Regions from separate parts of the Diaphorobacter sp. LR2014-1 genome, predicted to be linked through region 1. Evidence: predicted binding sites of a transcription regulator. Region 1 holds the regulator's gene; each other region holds the start of a gene.

Region 1 (7,225 bases):
GCACGCACCACGGCGCCGGCTGCCCATGGACAACCTCCATCCATAGCGCCCATGCACCCAGGGAAAAAAGCACACCACCTGCCAGCCGAGACCCCCACGCCCCACCCTTCACGCCGATCCAAGCGCGAATGCGGCCAAATGTCCACGGCCCCAGCACCAGCCATACACCGCTTCCCACGCCAAACAGGACCATGCACAAGGCTCCGCGGAGCACGCTTCCGCTGAGAGCGGCAGTCAACAGTGCGGTATACAGAAGGCCGCATGGCAGGAGCGCCCAGGCCACACCCGCGGTCAGGAGCCCGCCAGGCCGAGAGACCAAGGGCTTGACCTTCGCCCAGGCAGCACGCCCCGCCCGCTCAACCCACAACGGCTGCTGCGCTTGCACCATCATCATCCCACCCCACGCGAGGATGAGCACGTGCATCAGCGTCCAAAGGGGGCGCAATGCCGAGGTGCTTTGCCCCAGCCATGCGAGTTGCTCCATGGCCAGCGCAACCACCGCCCCTGCGGCGCCGTAACCGATCAGGCGCCCCACGTGAAACTGCGCTACCCGTTGGAAGATTCCGCGACGGGACGCCCATTGAATGGTTTGGGTGGCGTCCGGCGTGCCACCCAGCCCCGTAAGCGCCGCGCAGGGAACAGAACACATCGCCAAACAGTGAGCCCCTCCCATCAGCCCCATCAGGAAGGCCGTCGTGGCCAGCGCCCACAGCATGGGTCAAATAATCCGGGAAAAGCGAGCGCGGTTGCGGTCAGCCTGCAGATACTTGTCGAACACCATGGCCACGCCGCGCACGAAATACCACCCCATGGGCGTGACTTCAACGCCCTCATCACTGATTTTCACTAAGCCCTGAGCCGCCATTTCTTGCAGTTGCTGTAATTCCGCATCGAAATAACTGCGGAAATCAATCAGCCAAGACTGTTCCAACGGCTCAAACAGCAATTCACCTTGGCACATCAACGCCATGATGACTGCGCGGCGCACTAAGTCGTCCTTGGTCAACGCCAGCCCGCGCACCACAGGCAAATGCCCCTGGTTAATGCAGTCGTAATACTCGTCTAGCGTTTTCACATTTTGGCTATAAGTAGCGCCCACGCGCCCGATGGCAGAAACGCCCAGACCAATCAGGTCGCAATCGGGCTGCGTGCTATAGCCTTGGAAATTGCGGTGCAGCCTGCCTTGCCGCTTGGCCACCGCCAGCGCATCGTCTGGCAGCGCAAAATGGTCCATGCCCACGTAGACGTAGCCGGCCTCCTGGAACACATCAAGTGACCGGGCCAGCATGGACACCTTGGCCGAAGCCATGGGCAACTCGGCCGTGATGATGCGTCGCTGCGATTTGAAGCGTTCTGGCAAGTGAGCGTACGCATACAGCGCGATCCGGTCTGGCCGCAGCTCGGCTACCTGCTCCAAGGTGCAATCAAACGACTCCGGTGTCTGTCGCGGCAGCCCGTAGATCAAATCCACGTTCACCGATTCAAACCCGAGCTTGCGAGCCGCATCGACCAACGCGAACACCTTTTCGGCAGGCTGAATGCGGTGCACGGCCTTTTGTACTTCAGGGTCGAAATCCTGCACGCCAAAGCTCAGGCGATTGAAACCCAGCTCCGCCAACAATCCCAGCCGCGCTTCATCCACGGTCCGGGGGTCCACTTCTATGGAGTACTCCCCCCCCGGAACGAGGACGAAACTGCGCCTCAGCATGCCCATCAGTTCGCGCAAACCGTCATCCGTCAGAAAAGTAGGCGTGCCTCCGCCGAAATGCAGCTGGCTCACATGCTGACCCACACCGCAGTGCGCCGTATGCAGGTCGATCTCACGGCTGAGGTAACGCAAGTAGACCTCTGCCCGCTCTGGATGCCGGGTAATGATCTTGTTACACGCGCAGTAATAGCACAGCGATTCACAAAACGGGATGTGGACATAAAGCGACAAAGGCATCGCCTTGGCTACCGAACCCACGCGACGCTGCTGCAGCGCAAGGATGTATTCCCGCTCGCCAAAAGCCTCGACAAAACGATCAGCAGTCGGATAAGAGGTGTAGCGCGGCCCTGGGACGTCAAAGCGACGCAGGAGCTCTGTTGTAACAACGGTCATGACGGGATTCCTTGCACTTTCATATCACTGTGCCGTAGAGTCCCCCATGAGTCCTTGACGTTGATCAAGCGCCCATAAGGTCCTTGTGGCGACAATTTGACTTCGGCTCAAAGTCGTCCAACGGCCTACGGCATTCCATGTCTCCCAGCCGTTCAGAGGTAAGCTCAAGCCATGAACAGGGTTCCCATGCATACGAATCTCCAGACCATCAAAGTTGCCTGCTCAAACTGCAATCTGCGTGAGCTGTGCATGCCCGTGGGTCTGGACGACCAGCAACTCAAGCGCATCGATGACATTGTTGCTGTACGACGCAAGATCAAGCGTGGCGGCACGCTTTTCCGGAACGGTGAACCCTTCACATCCCTTTTTGCTATCCGCACCGGATTCTTCAAGACCTGTGTCGCCACCGAAGACGGTCGCGACCAAGTGACAGGTTTTCAAATGGCGGGCGAGATCATCGGCCTGGATGGCATCGTGAGCGACCGTCACACTTGCGATGCGGTAGCGCTTGAAGACGCCGAAGTATGCGTCATGCCTTTCGATCGTATTGAAGAGTTGTCGCGCGAAGTAACGGCACTACAGCACCATGTGCACAAGATCATGAGCCGCGAGATTGTTCGCGAGCATGGGGTCATGCTGTTGCTGGGGAGTATGCGTGCCGAGGAACGCCTTGCCGCATTCCTGTTGAATCTCGTACAACGCTTGCATGCCCGGGGTTTCTCACAATCCGAATTGGTGCTGCGCATGACACGCGAAGAGATCGGCAGCTACCTGGGATTGAAACTGGAAACCGTCAGCCGCACGTTTTCGAAGTTCGTGGAAGAAGGTATTGTGGAAGTAAAACAGCGCCATGTGCGCATCGTCGATACCGATGCGCTGAAGCGCATTGTCAACAGCCAGCAAGCCTGCCATTAAGCCTGGGTTTTTGCTGATTCATAACTGATGGGCGGAAAGATCAGGAAACGTATTTGGCGCAATCAGCCGGCCGCGCCCCTTTGGGCACGGGGCAGCGATTCAACTCAAAGGGCGAGAGTGACAACAGCGTCGTCAATGCGCTGGAAGCCATGAGTACGAACCAGAACGTGAAAAAGGCGATGGTATACACACCTTCGCGCGAGAGATGCAGGGGTTGATCAAACCACTGCAGCGCTTCTGGATCCACGAAGGCGAACACCACCATTTCCATGACGCCCGCCATCAAAAAGGCCGGCCACGCGATCCACATCAATCGTTGCATCCACATTCGCCCATCTCCTAGCAGGTGTAGTTGACAGCCTAGCATCTGTTCTCCGGCATGCAAAGAGGACTCGCCCTGCCGGTCAGCGCGGTTGATCCTCCAGCGGAGTAGCTGCATGGTTGCGCCCCTTCATGGCAGGCGTCATGTCGCCCCCAGACTCCTTCAGGGTCTCGTTGATGTTCAATCCCCGTTGGTAATAGTCTTCCGCGATGACGGGGTCAGGTTGGCTCACGGCCAGCCAGAGGGTCACGAAGCCCGCAATGATGACTATCACCGGCCCCGCGATGACAAGCCAGACATGGCCAAACGTCCACCAAGGCTTTCCTGCGTCTTCCAGATTCATGGGGGAATTACTCGACATCGATACCAACTCCTCGCTCATTTATGAGCACAGCTTGTTCATTTGCATTCCACGACCGCCTTCAGCGAGGCACAAGGAACACGGATTTCTCTGCCACTTGGGCTTTATCACCCTGCGCTTGAATATCGAAATACACCGTATGCGATCCGGGAGATGCTGAGCCATACGGAATTTGAAGACGGACAACCACCCATCGGGATTCCGCCGGTCCAATGTCAATTGCGGTCTCGGACGCCACTTCCAGCCCTTCCATGCCGTGGGCGCTGATGGTGTAGCGCTGCGCCCCCTCCGTGGCGTTCATGATCTGCAGCCGGTAGATATTTTCCAGCTTGCCTCCCGCCACGATGCGCGAGAGCGCAGCGCGGTCGCGCACGATGTCCACCTTCAACGGGGTGCGTACCACCAAGCTGGCCAGCATGCCGACGCACAACACCACCAGCACCGCTGAATAGAACAACACACGGGGTCGCAGCACGCGTTTGAGCATTTGCGACTGGGTCCAGTGGTTCTTGACGCCGTTCTGCGTCGAGAAGCGAATCAGCCCGCGCGGATACTTCATCTTATCCATCACGGTATTGCAAGCGTCCACGCAGAGACCGCAACCAATGCATTCGTATTGCAGTCCGTTGCGAATATCGATACCCGTTGGGCAGACCTGGACACACAGCGTGCAATCGATGCAGTCACCCAGTCCCGCAGCTTTGTGATCTACGGTCTTGTTACGGGGCCCGCGAGGCTCGCCGCGCTCAGGATCGTAAGAGACGACCAGCGTGTCCCTGTCGAACATTGCGCTTTGGAAACGCGCATAAGGGCACATGTATTTGCACACCTGCTCGCGCAGGAATCCTGCGTTGCCGTACGTGGCCAACCCATAGAAGATCACCCAGAATATCTGCCATCCTCCTTGCAGGGCCAGCAACTCTCCCCCCAGCTCGCGAATCGGAACGAAATAGCCCACGAAGGTGAAGCCGGTCCAGAATGCGACCGCAATCCAAATGGCTTGCTTGACAGATTTTTTCCAGATCTTCTCAAATGTCCACGGACCATTGTCCAGGCGCATACGGGCACTGCGGTCGCCTTCGACTTTGTGCTCGATCCACATGAACATTTCCGTGTATACGGTCTGGGGACAGGAGAAGCCGCACCACAGGCGTCCCGCCACTGCGGTAAACAGAAAAAGCGACAGCGCGGAAATAATCAGCAAACCCGTCAGATAAATGAAGTCCTGCGGGTAAAGCACCAAACCAAAAATATAGAAACGGCGTGCTCCGAGGTCAAAGAGCACCATCTGGCGCTGCCCCCACTCCAGCCATGGCAGGCCATAGAAAACCAGCTGTGTCAGAAACACCATCGCCCAACGCCAACGTGCGAACACTCCACTTATCGAGCGTGGATAGATTTTCTTTTGCGCCTCATAGAGCGAAATGACCTCGGTCTGCGAACTTTCGGCCCCCACTGGCGTGATAGGAATCACCTTACGGGGCTGACCTTCGGCTGGCTTCATGGTGGAATCTCAAAAAGGAAGTGCAACTTCCAAAACGCAAAACGGCCGGCGCCCCTCGACGGGGAGCCGGCCGCACAGGGAGCATCAGCGCGGGGCGCCGGCCTTATTGGACAAACCCCAGACGTATGCCGTCAACACCTTGATCTGTGCATCGGTCAACTTGCCCGTTTGGGCAGGCATCTCGTTGGTCTTGCCGTTGTTGATCATAGCGGTGATGGCAGCTTCGCCCCAGCCATGCAGCCAGATGTCATCCGTCAGATTAGGGGCACCCAGGGCCACATTGCCCTTGCCGTCCATCCCGTGGCATGCAGCGCACGCAGTGAACTTCGACTTGCCCAGAGACGCCTTCAGGGAGTCATGCGGGCTTCCCGACAGGCTCAGGACATAGTGGGCGAGGTTGCGCACATCTTCCGGCGAGCCCACGGCGGCCGCCATGGGAGGCATGACGCCAATGCGCCCATCGTGGATGGTCTTCTGGATCTGATCAGGCGCACCGCCGTGCAGCCAGTCACCGTCGGCCAGGTTGGGGAAGCCCTTGCTGCCGCGGGCATCGGAACCATGACACTGCGCGCAGTTGTTCATGAACAGACGCTCACCAATTGCCATGGCCGCTGTGTCGGCCGCCATCTCTTGGGGCTGCATGGCCTCGAACCGCGCATACAGGGGCTGCAACTCTGCGTTAGCCTTGTCCACTTCGGCTTGGTACTCGCCCAGCTGCGTCCAGCCCAACTTACCCTTAAAGGTCCCCAATCCGGGATAGGCAGCCAGATAGCCAGCACCGAATACCAGCGTGATGATGAACAGCCACATCCACCAACGGGGCATGGGGTTGTTCATTTCCGTCAGGTCTTCGTCCCAGACGTGACCGGTGGTGTTGTCGGCCGTAGCCTCGACCTTCTTGCGGGACGTGATCCACAGCAGCAAGCCGCAGGCCACGATACCGATGATGGTGATTCCGGCCACGTAGAAGGACCAGAAGTTACTCGTGAAATCGCTCATGGGTTATCTCTTTTCTTGTGGAGACTTCTTCAGTCCTCGGCGAAGGGCAACTGTGCTGCCTCCTCGAACCGGGCCCGGTTGCGGCGCATGAAGGCCCAGAACCAGATGCCCACGAAACACGCCAGCGACGCCAGCGTGGCCACGATACGCATGGTGGTGATGTCCATGACCAGTTCCTCGATTACTTGAGCGCACGGCCCAAAACCTGGAGATAGGCCACCACGGCATCCATCTCTGTCTTGCCCTTGACCTGCTCGGCGGCGCTGGCGATCTCCTCATCCGTATACGGGACGCCGACCGTGCGCAATGCCTTCATGCGAGGAGCGACGACGGAAGGATCGATCTGGTTCTTTTCCAGCCAGGGATAGGCGGGCATATTGGATTCGGGCACCACGTCGCGCGGATTGTTCAGGTGAATGCGATGCCATTCATCGCTGTACTTTCCACCCACGCGATGCAGATCGGGCCCAGTGCGCTTGCTACCCCATTGGAAGGGATGGTCGTAGACGAACTCGCCAGCCACCGAATAGTGGCCATAACGCAGGGTTTCCGCGCGGAACGGACGGATCATCTGCGAGTGGCAGTTGTAGCAACCCTCGCGCAGGTAGATATCGCGTCCGATCAGTTGCACTGCCGTGTAAGGCTTCACGCCTTGAACGGCCTCAGTCGTCGATTTTTGAAAGAACAGAGGAACGATTTCCACTAGGCCGCCGACGGCCACAACCAGCAAGATCAACACGATCATCAGGAAGTTGCTGGTTTCGACCTTCTCGTGCGTGAAGCCGGTGGATGCTTTGTTATGCGTATTGGACATGTAGTTGACCCTCCGAACTTCAGGCGTGAGCGGGTTTCACGGCGGGAATGGCCACCTTGACGGAGCGTCCGGAGATCGCCGTCACCCAGACGTTCCATGCCATCACCAACATACCGCCGAGGTACAGCAGACCGCCAAAGAAGCGGATCGCGTAGAACGGATAGGTCGCCTTGACGCTTTCCACGAAGGTATAGGTCAGCGTGCCGTCG
Region 2 (7,225 bases), on a different contig from region 1:
CCATGCCCGTCACCCACCCTCCATCGGTCGTGCAGGACCACGCTGCCAGGCCCCTTGCCCAGCCGCAAGGCGACTGGGTGGCCGCGGCCTTTGCCGACCGCCGGGCCTGGCGGCGGGTGGCGGCGCAGCTCAAGGACTGCGGTCCCGGCGTTGCCTGGAGCCTGCAAGGCGTGCAGCGTCTGGACCACGTGGGCGCGCAGATCCTGTGGAACCACTGGGGCCGCGCCTGGCCCGAGCAGCTGGAACTGACCGAGAACCAGCGTGAGATGCTGGAGCGCGTGGCGCAGTACACCACCCCCTGCGAGCCCCCTGCGCCTTGGCGCCTGGGCGACCAGGTGGACCGCCTGGGTGTGATGGTGCTGCACGCGCTGGACCATGTGCGCCATCTGGTGATACTGGTGGGCCAGCTGGTGCTGGACGTGCTGCGCCTGCTGCGCAACCCGCGGCGCGGGCCCTGGCGCGACATCTCGGGCCACCTGTACCGCATGGGCGCCACGGCGCTGCCCATTACGGCGCTGGTGGGTTTCCTGATCGGCGTGGTGCTGGCCTATCTCATGTCGCTGCAGTTGCGGCAGTTCGGCGCCGAAGCGTTTATCGTGAACATCCTGGGCATCTCGCTGATCCGCGAGCTGGGGCCCATGCTGGGCGCCATCCTCGTGGCGGGGCGATCGGGCTCGGCCATCACCGCGCAGATCGGCGTGATGCGCGTCACCGAGGAGCTGGACGCCATGCGCGTCATGGGCATACCGCACGGTTTTCGCCTGGTGATGCCGCGTGCGCTGGCGCTGGCGCTGGCCATGCCCCTGGTGGCCCTGTGGACCACGCTGGCGGCGCTGGCGGGCGGCATGCTGGCTGCGGACCTGACCATGGGCATCTCGTCGGCCTACTTCGCGCAGGCCCTGCCTGCCGCCGTGAATGTGTCCAACCTGTGGCTGGCGATGTCCAAGTCGGTGGTGTTCGGCGTGTTCATCGCGCTCATCGGCTGCCACTGGGGGCTGCGCGTCAAGCCCAACACCCAGAGCCTGGGCGAAGGCACCACCGCCTCGGTGGTGAGCGCCATCACCATGGTGATCATCGTGGACGCGCTGTTCGCCGTCGCCTTCAAGAACGTGGGTTTCTAGCCATGGATGCCACCCGCCCCGCCGCAGACGCCGACACCCGGGCCGTGGTTGAGCCGCCGGTGGTGGACATCCGCGGCCTGGCCACGGTGTTCGGCCGGGGTGACGAAGCGTTCACGGTGCACGACGACCTGCAGCTCACCGTGCAGCGCGGCGAGATCCTCTCGCTCGTGGGAGGCTCGGGCACCGGCAAGACGGTGTTGCTGCGCCACATCCTGGGGCTCACGCGGCCCACACGCGGCAGCGTGGAGGTGCTGGGCCGCTCGGCGGCTGAGCTGGTCGGCGGCGAGCGCGCCAGCAGCCGCGTGGGCATGCTGTTCCAGCACGGGGCGCTGTTCTCGGCCTTCAACGTGCTGGACAACATTGCTTTCGCGCTGCGCGAGCTGGGCACGCTGCCGCCCGCGCTGGTCAACGACGCGGCCATGGTCAAGCTGCGCCTGGCGGGGCTCAAGCCCGAGCACGCCACGCGCATGCCGGCGGACCTCTCGGGCGGCATGATCAAGCGCGTGGCCCTGGCGCGCGCGCTCATCATGGACCCGCCGCTGCTGCTGCTGGACGAGCCCACGGCGGGGCTGGACCCGAGCAGTTCCGACGAGTTCTGCGCGCTGCTGCGCGAGCTGCATGCGGCGCTGGGCCTCACGGTGATCATGGTCACGCACGACCTGGATACCCTGTACGCCCTGTCCACGCGCGTGGCCGTGCTGGCCGACCGGCGCGTCATCGTCACCGGCACGCCGCAGGAGGTCGCGCGCTTCGACCATCCCTTCATTCACCACTTTTTTCTCGGAGAACGCGGCCGCCGTGCCATGGCCCAGCCGCCCGCCGCCTCTTCGTCCAAGGAAGCCTGATGGAAAACAAGTCCCATGCCCTGGCCGCAGGCATTTTCGTGATCGCCGTGGCGGCGCTGCTGGCCGGCCTCGGCATGTGGCTCACGCGCGACCAGACCGATTACCAGCTCTACGAGTTGTCCAGCAAGGACAGCGTGAGCGGCCTGCAGCCCCAGGCAGCCGTGCGCTACAAGGGCGTGGCCGTAGGCAAGGTCACGCACATCGGTTTTGACCCGCAGGTCGCGGGCAACGTGCTGATCCGTATCGCCGTGAATGCGGACGCACCCATCAGCCCCACCACCTTCGCCACGCTGGGCTACCAGGGCGTGACGGGCCTGGCCCATGTGCAGCTGGACGACGCGGAGGCGCCGCTGCCCGCGCCGCCGCCGGGCGCCAGCGGGCTGCCGCGCCTGCCGCTGCACAGCTCCTCGTTCAGCCAACTGGCCGAGCAGGGCCCGGCCATCCTGGGCCAGGTGCAGGAGGCCACGCAGCGCATCAACACCCTGCTGGGCGACGAGAACCAGCAGCGCTTTTCCACGGCACTGAAGCAGTTGGGCGACGCGGCGGGCAGCATCGACCAGCTCGCGCGCCGCCTGGACAACACCGTGACCACCCGGCTGGACCCTGCGCTGGCGGGCGTGCCGCCGCTGGTGCAGGACACGCAGCAGACCCTGCAGGCGCTGCGCCAGGCGGGCAGCAGCGCGGCCACGGCCGCCAACGACGTCAGCCAGGCCATCCGCACGCTGCAGGCCGAGGGCGGCGCGCTCGACGAGATCGCCGCGGGCGCCAAGTCGCTGGCCGGCGCGGCCGACCGCTTCGGCCGCGTCACGCTGCCGCGCATCAACCATGCGGCCGACGAGACCGCGCGCGCCGCGCGCCGCCTGGGCCGCACGGCCTCGGGCATCAACGACAACCCGCAGTCGCTCATCTACGGGCCCGGTCGCTCGGCCGCGGGACCGGGCGAGCCCGGTTTCACCGCCCCCGCAGCACAGCAATGACACATCGCAAGGATCCTATGATGACTATCAAAAAGATAGCTGCTAGCGCTTATCAGATAAGCGCTAAGGCCATATTTTGCTTAGCATCCCTGGCCCTGGTGGCGGGCTGCTCCATCCTCCCCGAGCCGCCGGTGCGCGCCGATGTGTACGACTTCGGCCCCGGTCCCTTGCAGGCGCCGGGCCCCGCGGCCAGCGCGCCGCTGCCCCCGATCGCGCTGGCCGAGGTGACCGCCACGGGCCTGCCCGAGGGCAGCACCGCGCTGCTGTACCGGCTGGCCTATACCAACGCCCAGCAACTGCGCCCCTACACCCAGGCGCGCTGGAGCCTGCCACCCGCCGTGCTGCTGCACCAGGCGGTGCGCGAGCGCCTGGGCCAGCGCCGCGCGGTGCTCTCTGGCGACGACGGCATGGCCGTGTTGCTGGAGCGCGGCCGCATGCCCAGCGTGCTGCGCCTGGAGCTGGAGGAGTTCAGCCATGTGTTCGGCGCGCCCCAGGCGAGCGCCGGCCTGGTGCGTGTGCGCGCCGTGCTGGCCGACGCGAGCACCGCGGGTGAGACGCTGGTCGCGCAGCGGGTGTTCGTGGCGCGGCGCGATGCCGCCACGCCCGATGCCGCCGGCGGCGCCAAGGCCCTGGCCGATGCGGCGGCCCAGGTGGCCGAGGAGCTGGCCGCATGGGTGGAGCAGTCCGGCCGCTGAGCGCCTGCGCCCTTCCCACCCCCAGAGACATGCTGCGCATGTCTCTTTTTTTGCCTGCCGCGCACCGGCGACGGGGCGGAGGCCTACATGCCGCTGTCGCCCTGGGCTGACGCGGCTTGCGTGCGCGCACCGACGCGCTGCCGCCGGGCACCTGCCTAGAGTCCATTCATCGCCTCGCAATGCCCGGCGCTGTACAGGGGCCAGGCAGGCGATCCCTCAACAACCGCTACAGGAGAGTGACGTATGAACGAAGACCGCATTGAAGGCAACTGGAAGCAGTTCAAGGGCAAAGTGAAGGAGCAATGGGGCAAGCTGACCGACGACGACCTGGACGTCATCGCCGGCAAGCGCGACCAGCTGCTGGGCAAGCTGCAGGAGCGCCACGGGCTGGCCCGGGACGCAGCCGAGGAACAGCTCAAGGGCTGGGAACAGCGCAACCCCGACTTCCGCTACGACTGACGCAACGCGCCGCAGGGGCACGACTCGCGCGCCCTGCGGGATCCAATTTCCATCACATTCATCTGGAGGACATTCCATGAAAAACGCACGCAATCTGCTGGCCCTGGCGGCCGCTGCCCTGATGGCCACTTCGGGCATGGCCATGACCAAGGAGGAATACAACGCCGGCAAGGACCGCATCGGCGCTGACTACAAGGCCGCCAAGGCGCAGTGCGACACCCTGCAGGGCAACGCCAAGGACGTCTGCATGAAGGAGGCCAAGGGCCGCGAGAAGGTGGCCAAGGCCGAGTTGGAAGCCCAGTACAAGCCCAGCGACAAGGCCACCTACAACGTGAACGAGGCCCGTGCCGACGCTGACTATGAAGTGGCCAAGGAAAAATGCGACGACCAGAAGGGCGACGCCAAGGACATTTGCGTGAAGGACGCCAAGGCCGCCCATGTGGCCGCCAAGGAAAATGCCAAGGTGCAGCGCGCGCAGGCCAAGCCCGCCGACTCCACCGCCGAGAAGCGCGCCGATGTCGCAGAGGCCAAGAAGGACGCCGCAGAGGCCCAGCGCGAAGCCAACTACAAGGCCGCCAAGGAGCGCTGCGACACCATGAGCGGTGACGCCAAGGACAAGTGCGTGGCCGATGCCAAGCGCACCCACGGCCAATAAACCGGCAAATATGTGCAGCCCCGCCTCTGGCGGGGCTTTTTTTGTCCCCACGAGCGGCACCGACATGACATGTGTCAATACCGCCGGTGGCGGTTTTTCTTAAGCTCGCGCCGCTTCACAACGCCGCACAGGAAGGAAAGACCGCCCATGGCCGCATTGCAATGGTCCGAGGAACTTGCACTGGATCTGCCGCAGATGGACCACACGCACCAGGAATTCGTGGCACTGCTGCAGGCCGTGGAGAGCGCCGATGACGTGGCGCTCATCGGTGCCTGGGAAGACCTGGTGGCGCACACCGACGCCCACTTCGCCCAGGAGGACCGCTGGATGCAGGCCACCCGCTTTGCCGCGGGCAACTGCCACAGCACGCAGCACCAGGTGGTGCTCAAGATCATGCGCGAGGGCACCGACCGCGCGCGCCAGGGCGAGCTGCATGTCCTGCGCGAGATGGCTGCAGAGCTGGCCGTATGGTTTCCCCAGCATACGGACGCCATGGACGCGTCCCTCGCCCAGCACCTGCGCCGCGTGGGCTTCGACCCCGCCACGGGCAGCGTGCAGACGCCGGGCGCGCTGCCCGACGATCTGATCCACGGCTGCGGTGGGGCCTGCTCTTCGGGTGACGACACCCCCGCTCAGCCCGCCGCCGTGGCCTGAACGATCGGCCGGCTCAACAGAACTGCAAAACTGGGGCGGTGCGGCGCCGCGCCGGGTGCGTGTGGCGCTTGGCGCTTGGCGACAGGTTGTGCCGGAGTGGCGCGGCGTGGCGTCCCGCGCCCGCCACGGCCGCTGTCGCGTCGCCCTGCTAAGCTTGCTGCGTTTTCACGGCCAGCCGGAGCCCCCATGACGCCGCATGAACCACCCGAAAGCGCGCTTTATCGCACCCTGCTCGAATCCACGCGCGCCATTCCGTGGAAGATCGACTGGGCCACGGCGACCTTTGCCTACATCGGGCCGCAGATCGAGGACCTGCTGGGCTGGGCGCCCACCAGCTGGCGCACCGTGCAGGATTGGGCCGACCGCATGCACCCCGACGACCGGGACCGGGTGGTCAACTTCTGCATTTCGCAATCCCAGTCGGGCGTGGACCACGAGGCGGACTACCGCGCGCTCACCACAGGCGGGGATTACGTGTGGATCCGCGACGTGGTGCATGTGGTGCGCGACTTGCAGGGCAATGTGGTGTCGCTCGTGGGCTTCATGTTCGACATCACCGAGCGCAAGCAGAACGAGCACCAGTTGCTGCAACTGCAGCAGGAGCTGCAGGAACTGTCATTCCGCGACGGGCTCACGGGTGTGAACAACCGCCGCAAGTTCGACGCGGTGTACGAGCGCGAATGGCAGGAGGCGCAGCGCACCGGAGAGCCGCTGTCGCTGCTGATGTTCGACGTGGATTTCTTCAAGAGCTACAACGACCAGTACGGCCACGTGGAGGGCGACGAGTGCCTGCGGCGCGTGGCCCGCGCGCTGCAGCAGGCCGCCCACCGCCCGCGCGACTGCCTGGCGCGCTACGGGGGCGAGGAGTTCGTGCTGCTGCTGCCCGGCGCGGATGCATCTTCCGCGCGCGCGGTGGCGCAGCGCTGCATGCAGGAGGTGGCCCACGCCGGTATCGTCCATGCGGCTTCGCCCCTGGGCCAGCAGCTCACGGTGAGCGTGGGCATGGGCACGGCTCTGCCCGGCACGCAGGATGACTCCAAGCGGTTCCTGGAAACGGTGGACCGCTGCCTTTACCGTGCCAAGCACGCGGGGCGCAACCGCATCGAGGCCACGGCCTGACCGCTATGAACGCGCGGCCAGCACCGGGAACAGCTTGCTCAGCCCGTCGGCCATCACCTCCACGGCCAGCGCCGCGAGGATCAGCCCCATGAGCCGCGTCATCACGTTGATGCCCGTCTTGCCGAGCACGCGCTCGATGGGCTCGGCCAGTGCAAAGCACAGCGCCGTGGCCGCGCCCACCACCACGCCGTAGCCCACCAGCGCCAGGTGCTGCCAGATGCTCTGCGCGCGGTCGGCGTAGATCACCACGGTGGACATGGCCGCCGGCCCCGTGAGCAGCGGGATGGTCAGCGGCACCACGGCGATGCTGCTGCCCGCGGCCGCCTTCTCGGCGCCCTGCTCCAGCTCGTGGGTGTGCGGCTTGGCCTCGGCCGGCTGCGCATTGAGCATGTTCATGGCGCTGATCAGCAGCAGCATGCCCCCGCCCACCTGGAAGCTCTGCAGCGAGATGTTGAAGAAGTCCAGGATCTGCAGACCGACAAGCGCGCAGGCCGCGATCACGCAAAACGCGCTGAACGCCGCCACCTGGACGGTGCGCCGGCGCTGCGCGGCGTTGAAACCGCTGGTGTAGTGGATGAAGAACGGCACGATGGCCAATGGATTCACGATGGCCAGCAGCGTGATGAGCGGCTTCAAGTCCATCAGCGGCCCCCGGCAATGTCCATGAGCGTGGCCGAGGTGTAGCTGGCCGCGTCCGACA
Region 3 (7,225 bases), on a different contig from region 1:
GGGCATCAGCCGCTGCGCCGGCACCAGGCCGCAGTGGCCCTCCTCGATCGCGGTGCGCTGGCGCGCCAGCGCGGCGGGAGGCAGGTGCGTGTCCAGCGCGGTGTCGCGCATGGCTTGCGGCATCTGGCTGCGCGGCAGGTTACCGCCGCGCACCGGCACGCCCGCGGCCACGGCAGCCATCACCACCGGCGCATAGCGGTCCCAGGGCCAGGCCTGTTCATCCCATTGCAGCGCGGCGCGCACCTGGGCAGCGTCCGCGTCCGGCGGCAGGCCATCGGTGCCCGCGCCTTCGGGCGCCATCTCCAACACCAGGGCCGCAAGGCGCTGGCGCGCGGCGAGCCACTGGACCGTGTGCCGCTGCCACTGTTGGTGGGCGGCGGCATCATGCTGCTCGCCCAGCAGCAGGGCGTCCACGGGCGGCCAGCGCTCCAGTTGGGCGTCCCAGGCGGCGTTGCCCGCGGTGGTTGGTGCCGACTGCTCCAGAAGTGTGGTACAGCCGGCGGCGAATGCCAGAGCCAGCGTGGCGAACAGAAAGCGGTACAGCGGTAGGGTTGGCATGCCCAATGGTAGGACGTGGCGGCATTGCAACCGGGCGTAAATGCGACTTGCATGAGGAGCGCTTTGGGCCGTAATTTGCGGCGGGCCGCGCCACGGGCGGCTGGCGTGCTACAGGAAACGGAGAGCGCAACTAGGCTGCACGGCCGCGTGACCGCCGAGGCGACAACGACTTCGCAGGGTCTTCATGTAAGGTTCGCGGCGAAGCGTCCCGCGCGGTGTGAAAATCGAGAATTGCCGCCGCGCTTGGGTCGCGGCGTGCACGTCAGTTAGATCCTTTCGGAGCCCCTTCCATGCAGCGTGAAATCACCGACCTTGCCCCCGCCCTGTCTACACAACCCATCAGCATGGATGTGCTGAAGGAGAAATACTTCAAAGACGGCGAGAGCGATGTCGAGGATCTATTCCGCCGCGTGGCGCGGGCGTTGGCCTCGGTCGAGCGCGAGGACATGCGCCAGGCCCTGGAGGCGCGCTTCCTGGACAACCTGCGTGCCGGCGCCATCGGGGCGGGGCGCATCATGAGCGCTGCCGGCACCGACATCCAGGCCACCCTCATCAACTGCTTCGTGCAGCCCGTGGGCGACTGCATCCAGGGCGTGGACGATGCGGGCTACCCCGGCATCTACGAGGCCTTGCGCGAGGCCGCCGAGACCATGCGCCGCGGCGGCGGCGTGGGCTACGACTTCTCGCGCATCCGCCCGCGCGGCGCCATGGTCAAGGGCACGGCGTCCATGGCCTCGGGGCCGTGCAGCTACATCAACGTGTTCGACCAGTCCTGCTCCACCGTGGAGAGCGCGGGCGCGCGCCGCGGCGCGCAGATGGGTGTGCTGCGCATCGACCACCCGGACGTGCTGGACTTCATCACCGCCAAGCGCACGCCCGGGCGCTGGAACAACTTCAACGTCTCGGTGGGCGTGCCCGACGCCTTCATGCAGGCCGTGGAGCAGGACCGCGAATGGGAGCTGGTGCACAGCGCTGCTCCGGGCGCCGAACTGCTCAAGGAGGGCGCGCGCCAGCGCGCCGACGGCCAGTGGATTTACCGCACGGTGCGCGCGCGCGAACTGTGGGACACCATCATGAAGTCGGCCTACGACTTCGCCGAGCCCGGCATCCTGTTCCTGGACCAGATCAACACCGACAACAACCTGCACTACACCGAGACCATCCAGGCCACCAACCCCTGCGGCGAGCAGCCGCTGCCGCCCTATGGCTGCTGCGACCTGGGGCCCATCATCCTCACGCGCTTCGTGCGCAACCCCTTCGGCCTGCATGGCGAGGCGTCGTTCGACTTCGACGCCTTCGAGCAGGCCGTGGCGACCCAGGTGCGGGCGCTCGACAATGTGCTCGACGTCACCTTCTGGCCGCTGCCGCAGCAGCAGGCCGAGGCCGCGGCCAAGCGCCGCATCGGCGTGGGCTTCACCGGCATGGGCAACACCCTGGCCATGCTGTGCAAGCGCTACGACCGCCAGGACGGGCGCGACATGGCCGTGAAGATCGCCGAGCGCATGCGCAACGCCGCCTACCGCGCCTCCGTGGAGCTGGCCAAGGAAAAGGGCGCCTTCCCCAAGTTCCAGGCCGACGGCTACCTGGCCAAGGGCACCTTCGCCAGCCGCCTGCCCGAGGACATCCAGAAGCAGATTCGTAAGCACGGCATCCGCAACAGCCACCTGCTGTCCATCGCGCCTACGGGCACGGTGAGCCTGGCTTTCGCGGACAACGCCTCCAACGGCATCGAGCCGCCGTTCTCCTGGACCTACACGCGCAGGAAACGCGAGGCCGACGGCAGCAAGAGCGAATACGTGGTCGAGGACTACGCCTGGCGCTTGTACAAGACGCTGGGCGGCGACGTGAACCAGCTGCCCGCGTACTTCGTGAGCGCCATGGACATGGCCGCCGCCGACCATGTGGCCATGATGGAGGCCGTGCAGCCCTATGTGGACACGGCCATCTCCAAGACCGTGAACGTGCCCGAGGACTACCCCTACGCCGACTTCAAGGGCCTGTACATGCAGGCGTGGCACTCGCGCCTGAAGGGCCTGGCCACCTACCGCCCGAACAGCATCCTGGGGGCGGTGCTGGAGGTGCCTGCCGCCGAGGCCAAGCCCGCCAAGGGCGAGCCCGCGCCCGAGCCGGCCCAGCCCGTCGACCCGATGCGCATCGTGATCGAAAGTCGGCCCAAGGGCGGCCTGTCGGCGGTGGCCGAGAAGATCGAGTACTGGACGCAGGAAGGCCAGAAGCGCCTGTACCTCATCGTCTCCTTCCTGCCCGTGCCCGACGGGCGCGGCGGCACGGTGGACCGCGCCATCGAGTTCTTCATGCCCGTGGGCCAGAACAGCGAGTCGCAGCAGTGGATCACCTCCAGCATGCGCCTGCTGTCGCTGGCCGCGCGCGGCGGCTTCCTGGAGCGCGCGCTGTCCGACATGCGCAAGGTGGCCTGGGACCGCGGCCCCGTGCGTCTGGGCACCTACCAGCGCGCCGACGGCGCCCAGGTGCCGCTGTGGCACGACTCGGAGGTGGCCGCCGTCGCCTATGCGGTGCAGAACATACTGGCGCGCCGCGCCGATGCGCCGCAGCAGCAGGTGCTGCCGCTGGACGAGCCCGACATGCCCGCCGGCATGCCACCCGCCATGGCCGGCAAGAAATGCCAGGAATGCGGCGCCCACGCCGTGATCCGCAAGGACGGCTGCGACTACTGCACCCAGTGCGGCGCCCTGGGCAGCTGCGGCTGACCTCGTGCACGACCCCGCGCGGCGGCAAGGCGCGGATGCTATTCAAAAGATAGCTATTTGCGCCTGCTGCATACGCCGTAAGGTCTGATTTGACCAGTGGCGGCATAGCCCGCATGGATGGCATGGGCGGCCTGATGATGGTCAAGACGCCCCGCGGCCAGACGCCTACACTCGCGCCATGCGCAAGAAACCCACGCTGTCGACCAAGCTGCTGGCCATGGGCACGGTGTTCCTGCTCGTGGCCCTGGCCTCCATCGGCTTCACGCTGTGGGTCACCTGGCAGCTCGAGGGCGGCGCAGCGGCCGTCAATGAGGCGGGCCGCCTGCGCATGAACATGCTGCGCATGATCCTGGCGCAGCAGAACGAATCGCCCCAGGAATTCGCGCGGCTGAAGCAGCGCTTCAACGACGGGCTGGAGCTGCTGCGCACCGGGGACCCCGCGCGCCCCCTGTTCGTGCCCTGGAACGACGAGACCCGCACGCAGTACGAGCACATCCGCTCGCAATGGCTTTTGCTGCAGCAGGAATGGAAGATGTCCCTGCCGCAGGAGAGCGGCGCCGCCGCCGTGGCGCGCGGCGACGCCTTCGTGAGCGAGATCGACGGCTTCGTGCAGGCCATCGAGGTGCGCATCATGCGCTGGACCGCGGTGCTGCACCTGTTCCACCTGTTTCTCGTGGCCCTGGCCATAGGTTCGGCCGTGGCCTTCATGGCGCTGAGCTATCTGCTGGTGCTCAATCCCGTGACGCGGCTGCAGCAGGCGCTTGGCCGCGTGCGCCAGGGCGACCTGGGCACGCGCCTGGAGGTGGAGACGGAGGACGAGTTCGGCCAGCTGGCGGCCGGCTTCAACCTCATGGCGCATGCGCTGCAGGCCTCGCACGAGGGCCTGGAGCGCAAGGTGCGCGAGAAGACCGCCACCATCGAGGTGCGCAACCAGCGCCTGTCCGCGCTCTACGCCGTGAGCGCGCTGGCGGGCGAGGCCGGCAGCCTGGAGGCCCTGGCCCAGGGCTTCGTGCAGCAGATCCGCAGCGTGGCCGGCTGCGATGCCGCCGCGCTGCGCTGGTCGGACGAGGCCAACCAGCGCTACGTGCTGCTGGCCGCCGACGGCCTGCCCAAGTCCCTGGCTGAGGAGGAGCACTGCCTGAACACCGGCACCTGCGAATGCGGCCAGGCGCAGGAACGGGCGCGCATGCGCGTGATCCCCATCGTCCCGGCGGGAAGGCTGCAGCTGCCGCACTGCCGCGAGGCCGGCTACGAGACCGTGGTCAGCATCCCCGTGCAGCTGCACCAGCGGCTGCTGGGCGAGGTGACGCTGTTCTTCCGCACCACGCTGGACCTGTCCGAGGACATGCGCGAGCTGCTGTCCACCATGGCGCGGCATCTGGCGAGTTCCATGGAGGGGCTGCGCGCCACGGCGCTCGAACGCGAGGCCGCCGTGGCCGAGGAGCGCAGCCTGATCGCGCGCGAGCTGCACGACTCGATCGCCCAGTCGCTGGCCTTTCTCAAGATCCAGACCCAGCTGCTGCGCGACGCCGTGGCCAAGGGCAACACCGAGGCCCGCGACCGCAGCATGGCCGAGCTCGACGTGGGCGTGCGCGAGTGCTATGCCGACGTGCGCGAGCTGCTGGTGCACTTTCGCACGCGCACCCAGGACGAGGACATCGAGGAGGCGCTGCGCGCCACGCTCTCCAAGTTCGAGCACCAGACGGGCGTGGCCACGGCGCTGTCCATGTCGGGCCAGGGCCTGCCGCTGGCGCCCGACGTGCAGATCCAGGTGCTGCACATCGTGCAGGAAGCGCTGTCGAACGTGCGCAAGCACGCCGGCGCGCGCCACGTGCAGCTGCGCGTGCAGCGCCACCCCTGGCGCTTCGAGGTGCAGGACGACGGCAGCGGCTTCGACCCCCAGGCCGTCCCGCCCGATTCGCTGCACGTGGGCCTAGGCATCATGCGCGAGCGTGCCCAGCGCATCGGCGCCAGCCTGCGGCTCGAATCCCGCGCGGGCGGCGGCGGCACCTGCGTGACTTTGGAACTGCCCGCGGCCGGCGTGGACGAGCGCCTGCCGGACGCCATCACCACCCCATTCATCGCTGCCGCATGACCGCCACCCCCATCACGCTGTTCCTGATCGACGACCACACGCTGCTGCGCCGCGGGCTGGTGGCCCTGCTGTCGCAGTACGGCGACCTGTGCGTGGTGGGCGAGGCGGGCGACGCCGCCGAGGCCCTGCGCCTGCTGCCGCAGCTGCGGCCCGACGTGATCCTGCTGGACAACCACCTGCCCGGCGTGCGCGGCGTGGATGCCATCGCCGGGCTGCGCGAGGCCTCGCAGGGCAGCCGCGTGATCATGCTCACCGTGAGCGAGGACGGCGAGGACCTGGGCGCGGCGCTGCGCCACGGCGCCCAGGGCTATCTGCTCAAGACCATCGACGGCGATCTGCTGGCCCAGGCCATACGCCGCGCCGCGCGCGGCGAGCCCGTGGTCAGCCCCGAGATGATGGGCAAGCTGGTGGCGGCCTTCCAGTCCCAGGGCGCGCCCGAGCCCGACCCCGGGCCCATGCCCCAGGAAGACCCGGCCCCGCAGCTGTCGCCGCGCGAGCAGGAGGTGCTGCGCGAGATCGCCCGGGGCGCGAGCAACAAGGAAATCGCGCGCCAGCTTTCTATCGCCGAGACCACGGTGAAGATCCACGTGCAGCACATCCTGCGCAAGCTGGGCCTGACCTCGCGCGTGCAGGCGGCGGTCTACGCCTCGGACCGGCAACGCGCCGAATAGCTCGCGCATCGGGCTCCTGTTCTTCTGTTTTGATAGCTGCCGGCGCTTGATGTACAAGCGGTGGGGCCCGTTTTTCCTTAAACCCCACGAGAAGGGCATAGTTCTTTCGGAGTAGGACGCGGGCGCGGGCCATCGTTCTTTTGCAGCGGCCCGAGCCTTCCACCGAAGTATGGGAAAACCCTAGCAGCTGCGCGAACATCCATGCACACACCAAGAGAGGACTATTGCATGGCATCCGCGTCGCACCCTGCGGCACAAGACTCCCGCCGCAACCGCCAGGCCTGGTCGGTGCTCATCGTGAGCACCCTGGCCTTCACCGTCTGCTTCATGGTCTGGATGATGTTCGGCGTCATCGGCATCCCGATCAAGAAGATGCTGAACCTCAACGCCACCCAGTTCGGCCTGCTCACGGCCATGCCCGTGCTCACGGGCTCGCTGGTGCGCGTGCCGCTGGGCATCTGGACCGACCGCTACGGCGGGCGCATCGTGATGGCGCTGCTCATGGCTGCCACCGTTCCCGCCATCTGGTTCATGGGTTCGGCCACCGAGTACTGGCACTTCCTCGTGATCGGCCTGTTCGTGGGCCTGGCCGGGGGCTCGTTCTCTGTCGGCACGCCCTACGTGGCGCGCTGGTTCCCCAGGCAGCGCCAGGGCATGGCCATGGGCGTGTACGGCGCGGGCAACTCGGGCGCGGCCGTCAACAAGTTCGTGGCGCCCGTGATCCTGGTGGCCTTCGGCTGGGCCGCCGTGCCGCACGTCTACGCGGCCATCATGCTGGGCACGCTGGTGCTGTTCTGGCTCTTCAGCTACAGCGACCCGGCCCATCTGGTGCCGAGCCACGTGAAGTTCTCCGACCAGCTCAAGGCGCTCAAGGACCCGAAGGTGCTCAAGTACTGCCAGTACTACAGCATCGTGTTCGGCGGCTACGTGGCCCTGTCGCTGTGGATGGTGCAGTACTACGTGGGCGAATACGGCCTGGACATCCGCGTGGCGGCGCTGCTGGCCGCCTGCTTCTCGCTGCCGGGCGGCGTGCTGCGCGCCATCGGCGGCGTGCTGTCCGACAAGTTCGGGGCGCACTCCGTGACCTGGTGGGTGATGTGGGTGAGCTGGATCTGCCTGTTCCTGCTGTCCTACCCGCAGACCGACTTCACCATCCAGACCGTCAACGGACCCAT
Region 4 (7,225 bases), on a different contig from region 1:
AGCTGGAAGTCGGCGTCGCCGTACAGCGTGATTTCCTTGTCTTTCAGCTCGACGGCGGCAGAGGTGCCCTTGAAGTCAAAGCGCGTGCCGATCTCCTTGGCGGTGTTCTCCACGGCGTTTTTCACTTCGACGAAGTTGGCTTCACAGACGGTATCAAAAGAAGGCATGGCATCACTCGCGGCTAACTCGGTACAAACCCGCGCCCGCCTGGGGGCGGGTGCGACAATCCGGTCGATGTTAGTCGAGAAAAATGTTCCCCTGCAGACTTACAACACCTTCGGCATCGCCGCACGTGCGCACACCCTGGTGCGCGTGCGCTCGGCCAAGGACGTGCACGACCTGCTGGGCGACCACCGCTTGGAGCGCCAGCCGGTGTTCGTGCTGGGGGGCGGCAGCAACATCGTGCTGACCGGCGACGTCAAGCCCCTCGTGCTGAAGATGGAGATCAAGGGCCTGCGCCTGCTGGAAGAGACCGACAAGGCCTGGATCGTGGAGGCCGGCGCGGGCGAGGTCTGGCACGAGGCCGTGGCCTGGACGCTGGCCCAGGGCTACCCCGGCCTGGAGAACCTGGCGCTGATTCCCGGCACCGTGGGCGCAGCGCCCGTGCAGAACATCGGCGCCTACGGCGTGGAACTGCAGGACCGCTTTCATTCCCTGGTGGCCATCGACCTGGCCACGGGCCGTCCCTTCACGCTGGACGCAGCCCAGTGCGCCTTCGGCTACCGCGACTCGGTGTTCAAGCATGCCGCGCCCCAGGCGCCCCACGAGGGTGGGGGGCTGCACCGCGGCATGGGGCTGGCCGGGCGCGCGGTCATCACCCATGTGCGCTTTCTGCTGCGCAAGGACTGGGCGCCTGAGCTGGGCTACCTGGACCTGGAGCGCAAGCGCCAGGAGGCGGGCGTGGAGCGGCCCACGGCGCAGCAGATCTTTGACTGGGTGTGCGAGATCCGCCGTGCCAAGCTGCCCGACCCGGCCGTGATCGGCAACGCCGGCAGCTTCTTCAAGAACCCCACGGTCACGCCCGAGCAGTGCCAGGACATCATCGCGCGCGACCCGAAGATCGTGCACTACCCCATGCCCGACGGCACCATCAAGCTGGCGGCGGGCTGGCTCATCGACGCCTGCGGTTGGAAGGGCAAGACGGTGGGCAAGGCCGGCGTGTACGACAAGCAGGCGCTGGTGCTGGTCAACCGCGGCACGCCCGACGACAGCGTGACCGGCGGCGAGGTGATGACGCTGGCGCGCGCCATCCAGACCAGCGTGTACGAGCGCTTCGGCATCCGGCTGGAGCCGGAGCCGGTGGTGGTCTAGCAGCCGGTAGCTGCTAACCTTTTGATAGCTGCTACCGCTTATCAGTAAAGGGCTACAGGCCAAAAATGCCTGTAATCGCATGGGCCACAGGCCGGCGATGGGGCCTCAGCGCGCCGGCAGGGTCATGTAGCCCATCCAGGGCCAGTAGGTCAGCGCAAACACCACCAGCAGCGCGATGGCCACGGCGGTGAGCACCAGGCCCGTGCGCACATAGTCCTTGATGTCGAAGGTGTCGGTGCCGTAGGCCAGCATGCCCTGGGGCGAGTTCACCGGCAGGATGAAGCCGATGCTGACCACGAACTGCAGCAGCATGGTCATGCCGATGGGGTTGATGCCCGGCGTCTGCACCGCCTGCAGCACGCTGATGATGATCGGGATCATGGTGGAGGCCAGGCCTGTGGCGCTGGCAAAACCCAGGTGGATCACGATCAGGAACAGGGCCAGCAGCATGAAGATGGCGAATGCCGTGGCGTTGGCCAGGCCCAGGTTGTCCACGATCAGGCGGGCCAGCCAGGGCGCGGCCTCGGTCTTGAGCAGGGCCGCACCCATGGCGATGCCCACGGCGAACAGCAACACCGTGCCCCAGGGGAAGCCCCTTTGCGACTCCTTCCAGCCCATCACGCCCAGGCGCGGCAGCAGCATCAGTGCGATGGCTACGATGGTGGAGGTGGTGGTGTCCACGTCGTGCAGCACGCCCTCGGTCGCCCAGAAGCCCAGCAGCACCAGCGTGATGCCCAGCAGCTTCCATTGGTTGGCGGTCATGGGGCCCAGCTCGGCCAGTTGGCGACGGATGGCCTCGCGCCCGCCGGCGATGTGGTCCATCTCGGGCTTGAGCATGCGCGTCATGATGAAGTACAGCGCAAAGGTCAGCACGATGGAATACGGCGCGCCAGCCACGAACCACTCGCCCCAGGTGATGGTCTGGCCGAACTGCTTCTCGATGAAGCCGATGGCCACCATGTTCTGTGCGGCGGCCGTCTTGATGCCGATGTTCCATACGCTGGCGGTTTGCGCGGCGGTGATCACCACCAGGGCTGCGAACTTACTGCGCCGCTGCGCCCCGAAGGCCGACAGGAAGCCCAGCATGATCGGCATGAGGCAGGCCACGCGCGCCGTGGCGCTGGGAACGATGAACGACAGCAGAAAGCCCACCAGGATCGCGCCCATCGCCACGTGGTTGGCGCGCGCGGGTACGTACGACAGCACCTGCAGCGCGATGCGTTTGTCCAGCTGCGTCGCCGTCATGGCCGCGGCGATGAAGCACGCCGCCGCCACCAGCACCACGGCGCTGTTGCTGAAGCCGCCTAGCGCGTAGGGCAGCGCGGCGCGCGTGCCCATCATGGCGCCTGCCGCCTCCTTGCCTGGCACGGGGCTGATGGCCAGCAGGACGATCATCAGCGCGCCGATAACGACGGCGCTCACCGCATAGTCGAGAGCTTCCGTCATCCACAGGATCACCGCGAAAGCGAGGATGGCCAGCATCATCTGCCCGGCCTGCGGCAGGCCCGGCAGGGCGGGCATGAACGCGATGGCCAGCAGCACCGCGATGGCGGCCCATAGACCTATGCGCTGCGTGAACGTGAAGCCCCCAGCAGCGGGTGCAGGAGCGGGGGGGATGAGGCCGGGGACGATGGCATGGCAGCTTCCTTTCTCTTTGTTAGGCCCCGGCCGGGCCGAGGCTCGCGGTCATTGTGCGCCGCTGTTGCCAGGCTGCTGATGACAGTTCGCGGGTCTGTGGCGGAAGCATGACATGCGTCAAGATTTTCGGGTCCTTAGGCGGCGGCGCCCCCATGCTTGCCCTGGCGCGTTGTCAGGGTTTCCGCTCGCATGCTCAGGCTGGCGTGTGGATCCCGGGCGGGGTGCGAAAGGCGACGCTGAGCCGGTTCCACCCGTTGATCGCGACGATGGCCATCGACAGCTCCACGATCTCCGCTTCGCTGAACTGCGCGCGCACCTCGTCGTACACGGCGTCGGGCACCTGCGACTGCTCCAGGCGCGTGAGGGCCTCGGTCCAGGCCAGTGCGGCACATTCGCGCGCATCGAACACGCCGCTCTCGCGCCAGGCGCTGAGCAGGTGCAGCCGCCGGTCGCTTTCGCCATGCTCGCGCGCCTCGCGGGCGTGCATGTCGATGCAGAACGCGCAGCCATTGATTTGCGAGGCGCGCATCTTTACCAGCTCGTGCAACTGGACGGGTAGTTGCCCCGCATCGACGTGCTTTTGCAGGCCGTACATGGCGGCATAGCTTGCGGCGTGGCGAGGGAGGTTGATGCGGGGGGCTGAGGACATGGAAGGCTCCTTGCAGGGGGGAAAGGGGTGAACGCGGCGCCGCCGCGCAGACGGTGCCGGGCGAAGCGCGCAGGCCTACAGGCCGCGCAGCTTGTCGGGGTTGAGGACGGAATACACCGCGTGGATGTGTACGCCGTCGGTCTCGAAGGCCATGACGGCGCGCACGCCGCCCGCGTCGCGCAGCAGCAGCCCGGGGCCGCCGTTGACGTCCACCGCCTCCATGGTCTGGTGGCTCAGGTAGAGGCGCCACACCGACGCGGCCAGGCGTGCGATCGCACGCGGCCCGTGCAGCAGCTTGGCGGCCGCGCGCACCTTGCCGCCGCCGTCGGCGGTCCACTGCGCATCCTCGGCGAACAGCGCCAGCAGCGCCGCATGGTCCTGCGTGCGCATGGCCTGCACGAAGCGCTCCACCAGCGCACGCGAAGCCTCGGGTGTGGCCGTGAAGCGCGCCCTGCGCTGGCGCACCTGGGTGCGCGCGCGGTGCACCAGCTGGCGGCAGGCGGCCTCGCTCTTGCTGAGTACGCTCGCCACCTCGGGGTAGTCGCTGTCGAACACGTCGTGCAGCAGGAAGGCGGCGCGCTCGTCGGGCGTGAGGCGCTCCAGCACCACGAGCAGCGCCACGGACAGGTCGCTGGCCAGTTCGGCGCGTGCATCGGCGGCCGGGGCGCTGTCGCCGGCGATCCACGGTTCCGGCAGCCAGGGGCCGTCATAGGCCGTGCGTTCGATGCGCGCGGCGCGCAGCCGGTCCACGCACAGCCGGGTGACGGTGGTGATCACCCAGGCATCCTGCAGCACGTCCTCGGCATCGGTGCGGCTGCCCAGCATGCGATAGGCCACGCCCGCCAGGCGTGGGCGGTGCTGCTGAAAGGCGGCGAGGTGCTGGTCCATGGCGAGTGAGGTTGTCGCGTTCATGCCCCTAAGACGTGCGGCGCATGCATTGTGTGACGGGTGCCTTGAAAAAAATACGCGGCGCAACCCTGTGCGCGGGTGAGATGCGCAAATGTGCCTACAATCGCGCCCCGGCTCTGTTGCCACCATGGGTTCCCTCGCCCCCATCCAGGAACCTCCGCAACACCTGTAGCGCCGCACGCATCTGTGGGCTCGGTGGCCTGCGTCGATGCAAATCCTTGGGGTGGCCCTGCCACCGCTGTGGTTTGCGCTTCGCGTCCCATCCCGATTCGCCGTGTGCTGATCCCTACAGGTATTGCAGAGGTTCCATCCAAAAAGGACTGCCATGACCTCGCTGAAGGCACCATCGCGCGTGCCGTTGTACCTCTCCCTCTTGGTGGCGTTCCATATCGCCATCGTCATCGCCAGCAACTACCTGGTGCAACTGCCCATCAATTTGCTGGGCTTTCACAGCACCTGGGGGGCGTTCAGCTTCCCGTTCATCTTTCTGGCCACCGACCTGACGGTGCGGCTCATCGGCAAGGCCGAGGCGCGCCGCGTCATCACCCGCGCCATGCTGCCGGCGCTGGTGGCGTCGTATGTGGTGGGCGTGCTGTTCCACGAAGGCCGCTTCAACGGCTGGGCGGCGCTGGGTGACTTCAACACCTTCGTGTTCCGCATCGCCTTTGCCAGCTTTGCCGCCTACGTGCTGGGGCAACTGCTGGACATCCAGGTATTCGACCGTATCCGCCAGAGCAGCCGCTCGTGGTGGCTGGCGCCTGCAGCGGCGTCGGTGTTCGGCCAGGCGCTGGATACGGCGGCGTTCTTCTCCATCGCCTTCTGGCGCAGCCCTGACGCGTTCATGGCCGCCCACTGGGGCGAAATCGCCGTGGTGGACTATGTCATCAAGCTGGCCGTGAGCCTGCTGTTCTTCGTGCCGGCCTACGGCGTGGCGCTGGCCGCCATCGTGCGCAGCATGCGCGAGGGCGCGGCCCCGCTCGCGACCGCGCCATGAGCCGCCTGCCGCAGCGGCGCGCGCTGGTGCTGCTGTCGGGCGGGCAGGACTCCGCGACCTGCCTGGCCTGGGCGCTGGCGCGCTATGGGCATGTGGAAACCCTGGGCTTTGACTACGGGCAGCGCCACCGCGTCGAGCTGGACTGCCGGCAGCGGCTGATCGACGGTGTGCGCGCCCTGCCGTGGCCGGGACAGTTGGGGCCGGACCACATGCTGACGGTGGACGTGCTCGCGCAGCTGGGCGGCAGCGCCATGACCGAAGACGTGGCCATCGCCATGCAGGCGGACGGTTTGCCCAACACCTTCGTGCCCGGGCGCAACCTGCTGTTCTTCACCCTGGCGGCGGCGCTGGCCTATCGGCGCGGGCTGGATGTGCTGGTGGGCGGCATGTCCGAGACCGACTATTCCGGCTACCCCGACTGCCGCGACAGCACGCTGAAGGCGCTGCAGGTGGCGCTGAGTCTGGGCGTGGACCGCCCGCTGACGCTGGAAACTCCGCTGATGTGGCGCAGCAAGGCCGACACCTGGGCCCTGGCGCAGCGGCTGGGCGGCGACGCCCTGGTCGAACTGATCCGGTGTGAGTCACACACCTGCTACCTGGGCCAGCGCGGCGACCTGCACGCCTGGGGCCACGGCTGCGGCGGCTGCCCCGCTTGCGAACTGCGCGCACAGGGGTGGGAGCAGTGGACCGCGCAGCGCTCTTTGAACGGCGCATAAAAAAACACCCGGCATGCCTGCCGGGTGGTTGCTTCTGTTTTTATAGCTGCTAGCGCCCGTCCATAAAGCGCTAGAGGCCTGTTTGATACTTATTTTTTCTTCGCGCTGCCGTCTTCCAGCTGCGCCAGCGCGGCATTGCCGCCCAGCGACAGCAGGCCGGCGCGTGCATACACGCCCAGCTTGCCGCGCGTGTCGGAGATGTCCAGGTTGCGCATGGTCAACTGGCCGATGCGGTCCAGTGGGCTGAACGGCGCGTCTTCCACCTTTTCCATCGACAGGCGCTCGGGTGCGTAGGTCAGGTTGGGCGACTCGGTGTTCAGGATGGAGTAGTCGTTGCCGCGGCGCAGCTCGAGCGTCACGGTGCCGGTCACGGCGCGCGCCACCCAGCGCTGGGCGGTCTCGCGCAGCATGATGGCCTGCGGGTCGAACCAGCGGCCCTGGTACAGCAGGCGGCCGAGCTTCAGGCCGTTCAGGCGGTACTGCTCGATGGTGTCTTCGTTGTGGATGCCGGTGACCAGGCGCTCGTAGGCGATGTGCAGCAGCGCCATGCCGGGGGCTTCGTAGATGCCGCGGCTCTTGGCTTCGATGATGCGGTTCTCGATCTGGTCGCTCATCCCTAAGCCGTGGCGGCCGCCGATGCGGTTCAATTCCAGGAACAGCTCCACAGGGTCGGCGATCTCCTTGCCGTTCACGGCCACGGGTTGCCCCTCGTCGAAGGTGACCGACACTTCTTCGGCCGGCACGTCGACTTCGGGCTTCCAGAACGCCACGCCCATGATGGGGTTGACGATGCGGATGCCGCTGCTGAGGAACTCCAGGTCCTTCGCCTCGTGCGTGGCGCCCAGCATGTTGCTGTCGGTGCTGTAGGCCTTCTCGGCGCTCATCTTGTAGCCGAAGCCTTCCTTGGTCATGAAGGCCGACATCTCGGCGCGCCCGCCCAGCTCGTCGATGAACTTCTGGTCCAGCCAGGGCTTGTAGATCTTCAGCGCGGGGTTGGTGAGCAGGCCG

What was found. Region 1 encodes FNR, which switches genes on or off when oxygen is low (the NO sensors DNR and NnrR bind a similar motif). Its sites were predicted from a motif close to TTGATNNNNATCAA; they were not measured.
Region 2: a site for FNR is predicted at 4,817-4,830, ahead of BV908_RS00070 (hemerythrin domain-containing protein). Genes of this name have one in related genera too.
Region 3: a site for FNR is predicted at 3,416-3,429, ahead of BV908_RS11175 (type IV pili methyl-accepting chemotaxis transducer N-terminal domain-containing protein). Genes of this name have one in related genera too.
Region 4: a site for FNR is predicted at 3,057-3,070, ahead of BV908_RS13510 (DASS family sodium-coupled anion symporter). Genes of this name have one in related genera too.

What each region holds. Positions count from the first base shown of each region.
Region 1 is NZ_MTBE01000003.1:98,535-105,759, forward strand. It holds gene BV908_RS03805 (sulfite exporter TauE/SafE family protein) at 1-715, opposite strand, end outside; gene hemN (oxygen-independent coproporphyrinogen III oxidase) at 719-2,101, opposite strand; gene fnr (fumarate/nitrate reduction transcriptional regulator Fnr) at 2,273-3,016, shown strand; gene BV908_RS03820 (hypothetical protein) at 3,057-3,344, opposite strand; gene BV908_RS03825 (FixH family protein) at 3,421-3,681, opposite strand; gene ccoG (cytochrome c oxidase accessory protein CcoG) at 3,761-5,203, opposite strand; gene ccoP (cytochrome-c oxidase, cbb3-type subunit III) at 5,288-6,202, opposite strand; gene BV908_RS03840 (cbb3-type cytochrome c oxidase subunit 3) at 6,232-6,369, opposite strand; gene ccoO (cytochrome-c oxidase, cbb3-type subunit II) at 6,384-7,016, opposite strand; gene ccoN (cytochrome-c oxidase, cbb3-type subunit I) at 7,036-7,225, opposite strand, start outside.
Region 2 is NZ_MTBE01000001.1:9,948-17,172, reverse strand. It holds gene BV908_RS00100 (ABC transporter permease) at 3-1,121, shown strand; gene BV908_RS00095 (ATP-binding cassette domain-containing protein) at 1,124-1,966, shown strand; gene BV908_RS00090 (MlaD family protein) at 1,966-2,943, shown strand; gene BV908_RS00085 (ABC-type transport auxiliary lipoprotein family protein) at 2,961-3,638, shown strand; gene BV908_RS00080 (CsbD family protein) at 3,882-4,097, shown strand; gene BV908_RS00075 (hypothetical protein) at 4,174-4,752, shown strand; gene BV908_RS00070 (hemerythrin domain-containing protein) at 4,900-5,406, shown strand; gene BV908_RS00065 (sensor domain-containing diguanylate cyclase) at 5,593-6,525, shown strand; gene BV908_RS00060 (MarC family protein) at 6,529-7,167, opposite strand; gene BV908_RS00055 (SDR family oxidoreductase) at 7,167-7,225, opposite strand, start outside.
Region 3 is NZ_MTBE01000013.1:26,340-33,564, forward strand. It holds gene BV908_RS11165 (ChaN family lipoprotein) at 1-558, opposite strand, end outside; gene BV908_RS11170 (adenosylcobalamin-dependent ribonucleoside-diphosphate reductase) at 849-3,284, shown strand; gene BV908_RS11175 (type IV pili methyl-accepting chemotaxis transducer N-terminal domain-containing protein) at 3,463-5,379, shown strand; gene BV908_RS11180 (response regulator) at 5,376-6,050, shown strand; gene BV908_RS11185 (nitrate/nitrite transporter) at 6,279-7,225, shown strand, end outside.
Region 4 is NZ_MTBE01000019.1:13,363-20,587, reverse strand. It holds gene BV908_RS13520 (YajQ family cyclic di-GMP-binding protein) at 1-167, opposite strand, end outside; gene murB (UDP-N-acetylmuramate dehydrogenase) at 235-1,311, shown strand; gene BV908_RS13510 (DASS family sodium-coupled anion symporter) at 1,417-2,832, opposite strand; gene BV908_RS13505 (carboxymuconolactone decarboxylase family protein) at 3,143-3,598, opposite strand; gene BV908_RS13500 (sigma factor-like helix-turn-helix DNA-binding protein) at 3,674-4,486, opposite strand; gene BV908_RS13495 (7-cyano-7-deazaguanine/7-aminomethyl-7-deazaguanine transporter) at 4,833-5,501, shown strand; gene queC (7-cyano-7-deazaguanine synthase QueC) at 5,498-6,217, shown strand; gene argG (argininosuccinate synthase) at 6,307-7,225, opposite strand, start outside.